DNA from 2 places in the Pseudomonas sp. SWRI51 genome. Region 2 is predicted to be linked to the other one. Evidence: predicted binding sites of a transcription regulator. Region 2 holds the regulator's gene; the other holds the start of a gene.
What was found. The regulator FliA, encoded in region 2, starts transcription of late flagellar genes. The targets are predictions, from matches to a motif close to CTAAAGTTTNNNNNNNNNNNGCCGNTAA.
Positions count from the first base shown of each region.

Region 1 (5,780 bases), on a different contig from region 2:
TGAGCTTAGAACCGTCTTGAAGCCTGCTGGATGAAAAAAGCATGAAAAAAAGCCGACTGGCGCGCGTGGCGACAGTCGGCTGGGGTAAAAACCTGCAGGTCAGGCAGCGACGAACAGCTCGTCGGCGATCTGCGCCTGGGCGGCATCGATGGCCTTGGCACGGTGCTCGGGGCCGTAAGCCAGGCCGTGGGCACGTACGAACTCAAGGTCGGTAATGCCGATGAAGCCCAGGAACACCTTGAGGAAGTCCTCATGGCCAACGCCGGTTGGCTGGCCTTCATGCAGGCCGCCGGCCGTCGATACCACGATCACCTTCTTGTCACCGCACAACCCCTGCGGGCCGGCTTCGGTGTAGCTGAACGTCTTGCCGGCCACCGCTACACGGTCGATCCAGGCCTTGAGCTGGGTGGGTACGCTGAAGTTGTACATTGGCGCGCCGATTACCACGGCGTCTGCTGCCAGGAACTCTTCGAGGGTTTCCTGGCTGAGCTTGGCTTCGTGTGCCAGTGCCGCGTCACGCGCCTCTTCAGCGGTGCCGGCGGCAACCAAGGTAGCGGCGGAGAAATGGCTGATGGCATCGGCAGCCAGGTCGCGATACACCACTTCTATGGATGGGTCGGCTGCCTTCCAGGCTTCTACCACTTCGCGGCTCAACTGGCGGGAGGCGGAATTGTCGCCCAGGATGCTCGAATCGATGTGCAACAGTTTCATAGGACTCTCCAGTGTTTTTGAAGACCGCTGCGGATAAGCGATCACGATGGGGAGAATCCTACCGACATGACCAATGACTGAAAAGTTAGCAAAAATGCGTTAGTTTGTTCCACTGATGGAACAATGAGCCCTTTGCATGCAAGACCTCAACGATCTGTTTTACTTCGCCCAGGTGGTCGAAGCTGGCGGCTTCGCTGCCGCCGGGCGCCAGTTGGGCATCCCCAAATCACGGCTGTCGCGGCGCATTGCCGAGCTTGAGGAGCGGCTGGGCACGCGGCTGTTACAGCGCACCACGCGCCAACTCAAGCTTACCGCCGTGGGCGAGCGCTACTTGCACCACTGCCAGGCCATGCTGCTTGAGGCCGAAATGGCTGATGAGGTGGTTGCCAGCATGTCCAGCGAGCCTCGGGGCCGCTTGCGGGTGTCATGCCCGGTGGCGCTGGCCCACGCTTTTTTGCCTGAGGTGATCGCCCGTTTCCTGGCTCAGTACCCGCTGGTGCAGTTGGACATGGTGCTGCTCAACCGTCGGGTAGATCTGATTTCCGAAGGCATCGACGTTGCCCTGCGGGTGCGCGAGCTGGGTGATGAGGACCCGGCGCTGGTCACCCGCCGCCTGCGCCAGGCGCAGATGCAACTGGTGGCGGCGCCCGGCTTTGCCGACCATGTGCGCCACCCTTCCGAACTTGCCGGCCTGCCGGTGCTGGGCGCGGCGGAGGCTGACCGGTTGGTGCATTTTCGTTTGTTGGGGCCCAATGGTCGCACCGAAGATATTGCCCTTGAACCGCGCCTGGCCATTGATGACTTCGTGGTGCGCAACGCAGCCGTGCGCGCGGGCCTGGGTTTTACAGCGCTGCCGGCGATGTTCTGCGAAGAGGAACTGGCGCGGGGCGAGCTGGTACGGCTACTCCCGGACTGGTCGCTACCGGGCGGTTATCTGCAAGCGGTATACCCGCACCGGCGTGGCCTGTTGCCAGCGGTGCGGGCATGGATTGATCATCTGGCGGCTTCATTCGAAGCCTGTGGAGAGCGCTATGTCTGACCAACGCATGACTCAGGCGCAGGTGGCGGCGTTTTGCCTGGCCCTGCCGGGGGCGCGAGAAGACTACAAATGGGGTGGGATCCGCGTGTTCTCGATTGCCGGCAACAAAATGTTCGCGGTCATGGACCTGGCCGGTGCAGGGTTGTCGTTCAAAGTGGCCGATGAGCTGTTTCTGGGCTATTGCGACCGCCCGGGCATTCGCCCGGCGCCTTATCTGGCGCGGGCCAAGTGGGTAAGCGTGGCGCCGCCCTACCCCATGGGCGGCGAAGAGCTACGCGAGCTGCTCAGCCGCTCGCACCAGTTGGTGGTGAAACGCTTGCCCAAGCGCACGCAGGTGGGGCTGCTGCTACAAGAGCCCTGCGTGCCATAGATGATTGAACCAGAACACCTGGTGCACCAGCACGATGGCCCAGCACACCACTTGGTACGACACCTTGCGCGTTTTGTGGCGAAACAGTTGCTGGGCCAGCAATGCCCCAGGCCAGCCGCCCAGCAGTTCGCTGGCATGCAGCACCTTCTCCGGCGTGCGCCAAACCTGGGTGCGGGCCTGCTGTTTGTCCTGCCAATACAGCAGCAGGCTGATCAAACTCAGTGCCGGGTACATTGCCAAAGGCACCCATGACTGCCCGCTAAGCCCAACCTGCAAGCTGCCGCCCAGCGGTAGCAGGCACAGGCCAGCCAATACCAAGCCCTTGAGCCCGGCATTGCGAATACCCGGCTGAGCAGCCTGCGCGCGAGCCATCAGGGTTGCGCCGTCGCCCAGTCAACCCAACCAAACTGCCAGGTGGCCAGAATCAACAGGCCGAAGGCAATGCGATACCAGGCAAACACCGCGTAGCTGTGGTTGGCGATGAACTTGAGCAGCCCGCGCACCGCGATCATGGCAAAGATGAACGACACCACGAAGCCTAGCGCGAACACGGGCAGGTCTGCAGGCTGGAACAGGTCGCGGTACTTGTAGCCCGAATACACCGCCGCCCCGACCATGGTCGGCATCGCCAGAAAGAACGAAAACTCGGTGGCCGCCTTGCGCGACAGGCCAAACAGCAGGCCGCCGATGATGGTCGAGCCGGAGCGCGAGGTGCCTGGAATCATCGCCAGGCACTGCACGAAACCAATCTTCAGGGCGTGGTGCCAGCTCATTTCATCGACATGCTCGACCTCGACGCGGTGCACGCGACGCTCGGCCCAGAGCATGATCAACCCGCCCACCACCAGCGCGACCGCCACAGTGATGGGGTTGAACAGGTAATGGTGGATCAGGTCGGCGAACAGCACACCCAGCACCACGGCCGGCAGGAAGGCAATCAGCAGGTTGGCGGTAAAGCGCCGCGCCGGCACCTGGGTCGGCAGCCCCACCACCACATCGAAGATCTTGCGACGAAACTCCCACACCACCGCCAGGATTGCGCCCAGCTGGATGATGATGTTGAACGCCATGGCGCGTTCGCCGCCAAAGCCGAGCAGGTCGGCAACGATGATCTGGTGCCCGGTACTCGAAATGGGCAAGAACTCGGTCAACCCTTCGACCACGCCCAGGATGATCGCCTGCAAGGCACTCCAAAAATCCATCATTCCCCCATGGGGGACCGCGCCATTGGCAGGCCCCTCTGTTTTGATATGCAAATGTATACCGCACGCGGCGACGCCGTTTTACAGCGACCCTTGGGTGCAATACCAGCAGAAAAGTTCATCGCGCTAAAGGTTTCATCCAGAGCGGCCGAGATCCTAGCAGAGGGACTGTTTCCGTTCCCGTATTACCTGCAACACGGAATGTCACTTCATACCCATTAGCCGTTGGTCGGGTGGGGGCCTAGGCCAAAGCATGCTTGGATGCCTTCTATAAAAAGAACAACACTGGAGTAACGCATCATGAAGACCCTCAGGTCGATGTCGATCAGCCGCCGTCTCTGGCTGATCCTGCTGGTCGCTGTGGCCATGCTGGTAGTACTGGGCTTGTTGATGCTGCGCCAAATCCATGGCGACCTGTACCAGGCCAAGGCCGAAAAGACCCGCCACGTGGTGCAGACCGCAGCCGGGGTGCTGGCCTATTACCAAGGCCTGGAGGCCGCCGGCACGCTGACCCGTGATGCCGCCCAGCAGCAGGCGCTGCAAGTGGTGCGCGGCCTGCGCTACGAGCAGAACGACTATTTCTGGATCAATGACCTGCAGCCGAAGATGGTCATGCACCCCGTCAACGCCAAGCTCGAAGGCCAGGACCTGTCGTCGATCCGCGACCCTGACGGCTTTGCCCTGTTCAACGAAATGGTCACGCTGGCCAAAAGCCAGGGCGCAGGCCCGGTCGACTACCGCTGGCCCAAGCCCGGCGCCAGCGACCCTGTGCCAAAGACGTCCTACATTCAATTGTTCAAGCCTTGGGGCTGGATCATCGGCTCGGGGGTGTATGTCGATGACGTGCAGGACGAGTTCGCCCGCCAGCTGTGGCACGCCTCGCTGGTCGGCATCGCCATCGCGGTGCTGATGGCGCTGGTGGTATTGCTGATCGCCCGCAGCATCTCACGTCCTTTGCACGAGGCGGTGCAGGCCATGGGCAACATCGCCAGCGGCGAAAGTGACCTGACCCGCCGCCTGGACACCCATGGGCGCGATGAAATCACCCACTTGGGCGAGCACTTCAACCGTTTCAACGGCAAGCTGCAAGGCGTGGTTGGCCAACTGCAAGGCGCAGCCCATGCCCTGGCGCAGTCCGCCGGCCATGTCGGCGACAACGCCGGTGCCGCCCAGGCGCGCAGCGCGCAGCAATCGCTGCAGATGGACCAGGTGGCCACCGCCATCAATGAAGTCAGCTACGCCGTGCACGATGTCGCCAAGCATGCCGAGCAGGCCGCCGGCGAGATGCGCAACGCCCAGCAGCAAGTCGATGAGGGCCAGCACGCCATCCATGGCAGCCTGGAACAGATCGACCGGTTGTCGGCGACCATCGAGCAGGCAGTGCAGGTCATCCGCGAGCTGGCCAGCCACAGCACACGCATTGGCGGCGTACTGGAGGTGATCCGCGCCATCGCCGAGCAGACCAACCTGCTGGCGCTGAACGCAGCCATCGAAGCGGCCCGCGCCGGCGAACAAGGCCGCGGCTTTGCCGTGGTAGCCGACGAAGTGCGCCTGCTGGCCCAGCGCACGGCGCAATCCACCGCTGAAATCCAGACCATGATCGAGCATCTGCAGGGCCAGTCGGAGGCCGCCGTCAAGGCCATCGATACCAGCAGCGAGGCCTCGCGCCAGACCGTCACCCAGGCCCGTGAAGCCGGTACCCGCCTCGATGCCATCAGCCAGGCGCTGAACACCCTGGGTGCCCTGAACGCCTCGATTGCCAGCGCCACCTTGCAGCAGTCGCATGTGGTCGAGGAGATCAACCGCAACGTCACCGAAACCGCCGGGCTGTCCCAGGAAACCGCCGAAGCCGCGCGCCAATCCAGCGAAGCGGGCAACGCCCTGGGCCGCCTGAGCGAAGAACTCGAGCAACTGCTGCGCCAGTTCCGGGTTTAGCCAGCGGCTAGCTTCGAGCTGCAAGCCGCACCGCTCGCTTGCAGCTTGCTGCTTGCAGCTCGCTGCTTGTAGCATCCCGCCCTTTACCCTTGGAAGGCGCGCCGATGTCCGGGCTTGAACTCTTTGCCGCAGCGCTGGGCGTGGTTGCCGTATGGCTCACCGTACGGCAGAACCCCTGGTGCTGGCCGATCGGGCTGGTGATGGTGGTGCTCTACAGCTGGATCTTCTACGAAGTGAAGCTGTATTCGGACATGCTGCTGCAACTGTTCTTCGCCGTGCTGCAGGTGTATGGCTGGTGGCAGTGGACCCGCCCAGACAACCAGAAAGACGCCCGCCAGGTTTCGCGCCTGGCCTCAGCGCCCATGCTCAAGGGCTTGTCCGCAGGCCTGGTGTTCAGCCTGCTGCTGGGCGCCGGCATGGCCCACTACACCGACGCCGCACAACCCTGGCTAGACGCCGCGTTGACAGGTTTCAGCCTGGTGGCGCAACTGTGGATGGCACAGAAACGCCTGCAATGCTGGGC
Region 1 covers NZ_JABWRG010000009.1:35,243-41,022, forward strand. The annotation lists gene HU720_RS05465 (FMN-dependent NADH-azoreductase) at 100-711, opposite strand; gene HU720_RS05470 (LysR substrate-binding domain-containing protein) at 848-1,750, shown strand; gene HU720_RS05475 (MmcQ/YjbR family DNA-binding protein) at 1,743-2,120, shown strand; gene HU720_RS05480 (DUF1294 domain-containing protein) at 2,097-2,492, opposite strand; gene HU720_RS05485 (undecaprenyl-diphosphate phosphatase) at 2,492-3,322, opposite strand; gene HU720_RS05490 (methyl-accepting chemotaxis protein) at 3,623-5,257, shown strand; gene pnuC (nicotinamide riboside transporter PnuC) at 5,362-5,780, shown strand, end outside.
Region 1: the regulator FliA is predicted to act here: its motif matches at 3,450-3,477, upstream of HU720_RS05490 (methyl-accepting chemotaxis protein).

Region 2 (5,780 bases):
GTGCAGCTCGGCTCGCTGGCCTGGGGCCAACTGCAAGGCAGCAAACCGCAGCAGGCCAACCTGTGGCGCCGTTTGCAGCGCCTGGGCTTGTCCGGCGGGCTGGCCCGTGAACTGCTCGAACTGACCGCTGGCATCGAAGAGCCGCGCCAAGCCTGGCGCATGGTGCTTGCGCACTTGGCGCGCATGATCGAAGTGCCGCAGATCGAACCGATCGAGGAGGGCGGGGTCATCGCCATGGTCGGCCCGGCCGGCATGGGCAAGACTACCACCCTGGCCAAGCTGGCTGCGCGCTACGTGCTCAAGTACGGCGCCAACAACCTGGCCCTGGTGAGCATGGACAGCTTCCGTATCGGCGCCCAGGAGCAGCTCAAGACCCTTGGGCGCATCCTCAACGTCTCGGTAACCTACGTCGACCCGGGCGAGTCCCTGGCCCAGGCGCTAGAGCCGCTGCTGCGCAAGCGTGTGGTGCTGATCGACACCGCCGGCCTGCAAGCCAGCGACCCGGCACTGCGCATGCAGCTCGAAACGCTGGCAGGGCGAGGCATTGCCTCGAAGAATTATCTGGTCATGGCCACCACCAGCCAGAAACAGGTGCTGACCGCCGCCTACCACAGCTACAAGCGCTGCGGCCTGGCCGGTTGCATCCTGACCAAGCTCGATGAAACGGCCTGCCTCGGCGAAGTGCTGAGCCTGGCCATCAGCCATGAGTTGCCGATTGCCTATCTGACCGATGGCCCGCGCATCCCTGAAGACCTGCAACTGCCGCGCAAGCACCAACTGGTGAGCCGCGCCGTCAGTGTGCAGATGCAAGACGAGCCCAGCGAGGAGGCCATGGCCGACATGTTCGCTGATCTCTACCACAACCCTGGCAAGCGGGTGGGTTGAGGTGAAAACGGTAAAAAGTACCTACATCATGGGGTTGCCCGGCAGATCCGTGGCGTCGAGCGTTCAGCCTCCTGAGTGGCCTGGGTTCAAGCGAGACAAGGTAATCAGAAGACATGGGTAGCATGCATCCCGTACAGGTGATCGCCGTCACCGGTGGTAAAGGTGGCGTCGGCAAGACCAACGTTTCAGTGAACCTGTCCCTGGCACTGGCCGAGCTCGGCCGCCGGGTCATGCTGCTTGATGCCGACCTGGGCCTGGCCAATGTCGACGTGCTGCTCGGTCTGACCCCCAAACACACCCTTGCCGATGTCATGGAAGGGCGCTGTGAGCTGCGCGATGTGCTGCTGCAGGGGCCAGGTGGGGTACGTATCGTCCCGGCTGCCTCCGGCACGCAGAGCATGGTGCACCTGGCGCCGGCCCAGCACGCTGGCCTGATTCAGGCGTTCAGCGATGTTGGCGACAATCTCGATGTGCTGGTCATCGACACCGCTGCCGGCATCGGTGACTCGGTAGTCAGTTTTGTGCGCGCCGCGCAGGAAGTGCTGCTGGTGGTGTGCGACGAGCCTACCTCGATCACCGACGCCTACGCCCTGATCAAGCTGCTCAACCGCGATTACGGCATGAACCGCTTCCGCGTGCTGGCCAACATGGCACAAAGCCCGCAGGAAGGGCGCAACCTGTTTGCCAAGTTGACCAAGGTCACGGACCGCTTCCTCGACGTCGCCCTACAATACGTCGGCGCCGTGCCTTACGACGAATGCGTTCGCAAGGCGGTGCAGAAGCAGCGGGCGGTCTATGAGGCCTTCCCTCGGTCCAAGTGTGCGCTGGCTTTCAAGGCCATCGCGCAGAAGGTCGATAGCTGGCCGCTGCCTGCCAACCCGCGTGGGCATCTGGAGTTTTTCGTCGAGCGTCTGGTGCAGCCGACCAGTGCGGGGCCAGTACTATGAATTCGAGCGGTTTCAAGATGTACAGCAAGGCGTCCAAGGACGCGCAGTACGAGCTGGTTGAACGCTACGCGCCGCTGGTCAAACGCATCGCCTATCACCTGCTGGCGCGTCTGCCGGCCAACGTGCAGGTCGAAGACCTCATCCAGGCCGGCATGATCGGCCTGCTGGAAGTGGCCAACAAGTATGACGCCAGCAAGGGCGCCAGCTTCGAAACCTACGCCGGTATCCGCATCCGCGGAGCGATGCTCGACGAGGTCCGCAAAGGTGACTGGGCGCCACGTTCGGTGCATCGAAATACGCGCATGGTCAGTGATGCAATGCGCTGTGTTGAAGCAAGAACTGGCCGTGACGCTAAAGATCACGAGGTTGCTGCCGAACTCCAATTGAGTCTCGATGATTACTACGGGATTCTGAACGATACCTTGGGCAGCCGACTGTTCAGTTTCGACGACCTTTTGCAGGACGGCGAACATGAAGGGTTGCACGAGGATGGAGTGAGCGGACAGCTTGAGCCATCGCGTGATCTGGAAGACGAGCGCTTCCAGCGTGCCCTGGCCGATGCGATCGCCAACCTGCCGGAGCGCGAGCGCCTGGTACTGGCGCTGTACTACGACGAAGAGCTGAACCTCAAGGAAATCGGTGAGGTCCTGGGGGTCAGCGAATCGCGTGTCAGCCAGTTGCACAGCCAATGTGCAGCTCGGCTGCGCAGCCGCCTTGGGGAATGGCGCGCGCGTTGAACCCAGGTTCAGTGCAGTCGTTTATTTTTGTAGTGCCGAATTGATTGAGCGCGCGCTCGGCGCCGAGCGCGTTAAAGACTGCTTGGAGGTCTAATTGAACAAAGACATGAAAATCCTCATCGTTGACGACTTTTCGACGATGCGGCGGATCATCAAGAACCTGTTGCGTGATCTGGGCTTCACCAATGTCAAGGAAGCCGATGACGGCAACACGGCACTGCCGATGCTCCATAGCGAGAACTTCGACTTCCTCGTGACCGACTGGAACATGCCTGGCATGACCGGTATCGACCTGTTGCGCGCAGTGCGCGCCGACGAGCGCCTCAAGCACCTTCCCGTGCTGATGGTGACCGCCGAAGCCAAGCGCGAGCAGATCATTGAAGCGGCCCAGGCCGGCGTCAACGGTTACGTGGTCAAGCCTTTCACCGCCCAGGCGCTGAAAGAAAAGATCGAAAAGATCTTCGAACGCGTCAACGGCTGAGCCACGTCAGGGGGCGCAAGCAATGGAGTCAACCAACAACTCTTTGGGTGAGTTTGAAACGACCCTGAAGAAGCATGCCCAGGAACTGGTCGAGAGCCTCGAGCGCGGCCGGTTCGGTGATGCCGTGCAGCTTATTCACCAACTGAACCAGACCCGCGACCGCGGGCTGTATCAGGAAGTCGGCAAGCTCACACGCGAATTGCACAGCGCAATCGTCAACTTCCATATCGACCCGGCAACGCCGCAGGCCGAGGAAGTGTCGCAGATCACTGACGCCACCGAGCGCCTCTCCTATGTGGTTCGCCTCACTGAAGGCGCGGCCAACCGCACCATGGACCTGGCCGAGGCGTGCACCCCGGTGCTCAACGACCTGGCCAGCGAGGCGCGCAGCTTGTCCACCGACTGGCAGCGCTTCATGCGCCGCGAAGTGGAAGCGACGGAGTTCCGTGAATTGGTCAAGCGTGTCGACAGTTTCCTGACGCATAGCGCTGAAGGTAACCAGAAAGTCGCCGGCCACCTCAACGAGATTGTCCTGGCTCAGGACTATCAGGACCTCACCGGTCAAGTGATCAAGCGCGTCACTGCGCTGGTTACCGAAGTTGAAAGCAACCTGCTCAAGCTCGTGCTCATGGCCAGTCAAGTCGATCGGTTTGCCGGTATCGAACATGACCACGAGCAGCTGCGTGCTGAAAAAGATGAAGAAAAACATCCAACTCGGGGTGAAGGTCCGCAGATTCATGCCGATAAGCGTGAAGACGTCGTGTCCAGCCAGGACGATGTTGACGATTTGCTGTCCAGCCTGGGTTTTTAAGGAGCACGTTTAATGAGCTTCGGCGCCGATGAAGAAATCCTTCAGGATTTCCTGGTAGAAGCCGGCGAAATCCTCGAGCTTTTGTCCGAGCAGCTGGTCGAGCTGGAAAGCCGACCGGACGATGCGGACTTGCTCAATGCGATTTTCCGCGGTTTCCACACTGTTAAAGGGGGCGCCGGCTTCCTTCAGCTCAACGAGTTGGTGGAGTGCTGCCATATCGCGGAGAACGTCTTCGACATCTTGCGCAAAGGTGAGCGCCGGGTCGACGCCGAGCTGATGGACGTGGTGCTCGAAGCACTCGACACGGTCAACAGCATGTTCAGCCAGGTGCGCGAGCGCACCCAGGTTACCCCCGCTACCCGTGAGCTGCTGGCGGCGCTGTCGCGCCTTGCCGAGCCGGGTAGCGCGGCACCTGCACCTGTGGTCGAGCCTGAGCCTGTGGTCGAGGCCGCTGCTGAGGCGGACATCACCGACACCGAGTTCGAGCAATTGCTCGATTCGCTCGACGCGGTCAAGGCCCAAGCTGCCCAAAGCGAGCAGGCGCAAGGCCAGGCAGTCAGCGCCGAAGGTGACGAGATCACCGATTCGGAGTTTGAATCGCTGCTTGACCAGTTGCACGGCAAAGGCCAGTTCTCGGCACCCGCCGTGGCCAGCGCTCCCGCTGCCGCTCCGGCCGCCGGCAGCGATGAAATCACCGATGACGAGTTCGAGTCGCTGCTCGACCAGTTGCACGGCAAAGGCACCTTCGCCGTTGACGCGCTGCCGGCTGCAAGCGCAGCGCCTGCTGGCGCCACCGCCAGCGGTGACGAAATCAGCGAGCATGAATTCGAAGCGCTGCTGGACCAGTTGCACGGCAAAGGCAAATTTGCCGCCGACGCCGTTGCCGCCGAAGCGCCTGCTGCAGCTGCAGCGGTAGCCGCAGCGCCCAAGGCTGAAGCCAAGCCGGCACCGGCTGCCGCACCCGCACCGGCCCCAGCTGCCAAACCTGCCGCCGCCGCAGCGCCTGCTGCAGCTCCGGCCCGCGCCCCGGCACCTGCTGGCGAGAAACACGGTGCCAGCGAAGCGGAAACCACCGTACGGGTCGATACCGCACGCCTGGACGAGATCATGAACATGGTCGGCGAACTGGTGCTGGTGCGTAACCGCCTGGTGCGCCTGGGCCTGAACAGCGGCGACGAGGCCATGTCCAAGGCCGTCTCCAACCTCGATGTGGTCACTGCCGACCTGCAGACCGCGGTCATGAAGACGCGCATGCAGCCGATCAAGAAGGTCTTCGGGCGCTTCCCGCGTCTGGTTCGCGACCTGGCGCGCCAGCTCAAGAAAGAGATCAACCTGGAGCTGGTCGGCGAAGAGACCGACCTGGACAAGAACCTGGTCGAGGCCTTGGCCGACCCGCTGGTCCACTTGGTGCGTAACGCGGTCGACCACGGTGTCGAGATGCCGGACGAGCGTGAAGCGTCTGGCAAGGCCCGCACTGGCCGAGTGGTGCTGTCGGCCGAACAGGAAGGCGACCACATCCTGCTGTCGATTTCCGATGACGGCAAGGGCATGGACCCAAGCGTGCTGCGTGCCAAGGCCGTTGAAAAAGGCCTGATGGACAAGGATGCAGCCGACCGCCTGAGCGAGTCGGACTGCTACAACCTGATCTTCGCCCCGGGCTTCTCGACCAAGACCGAGATCTCCGACGTGTCCGGCCGTGGTGTCGGCATGGACGTGGTGAAGACCAAGATTTCCCAGCTCAACGGCTCGATCAACATCTTCTCGGCCAAAGGCCAGGGTTCGAAGATCGTCATCAAGGTGCCGCTGACCCTGGCGATCATGCCAACCCTGATGGTGATGCTGGCCAACCAGGCGTTTGCCTTCCCGCTGGTCAACGTCAACGAAATCTTCCACCTCGACCTGTCGCGTACCAACGTGGT
Region 2 covers NZ_JABWRG010000051.1:21,598-27,377, forward strand. The annotation lists gene flhF (flagellar biosynthesis protein FlhF) at 1-885, shown strand, start outside; gene fleN (flagellar synthesis regulator FleN) at 999-1,832, shown strand; gene fliA (RNA polymerase sigma factor FliA) at 1,829-2,569, shown strand; gene HU720_RS15495 (chemotaxis response regulator CheY) at 2,676-3,050, shown strand; gene HU720_RS15500 (protein phosphatase CheZ) at 3,073-3,861, shown strand; gene HU720_RS15505 (chemotaxis protein CheA) at 3,874-5,780, shown strand, end outside.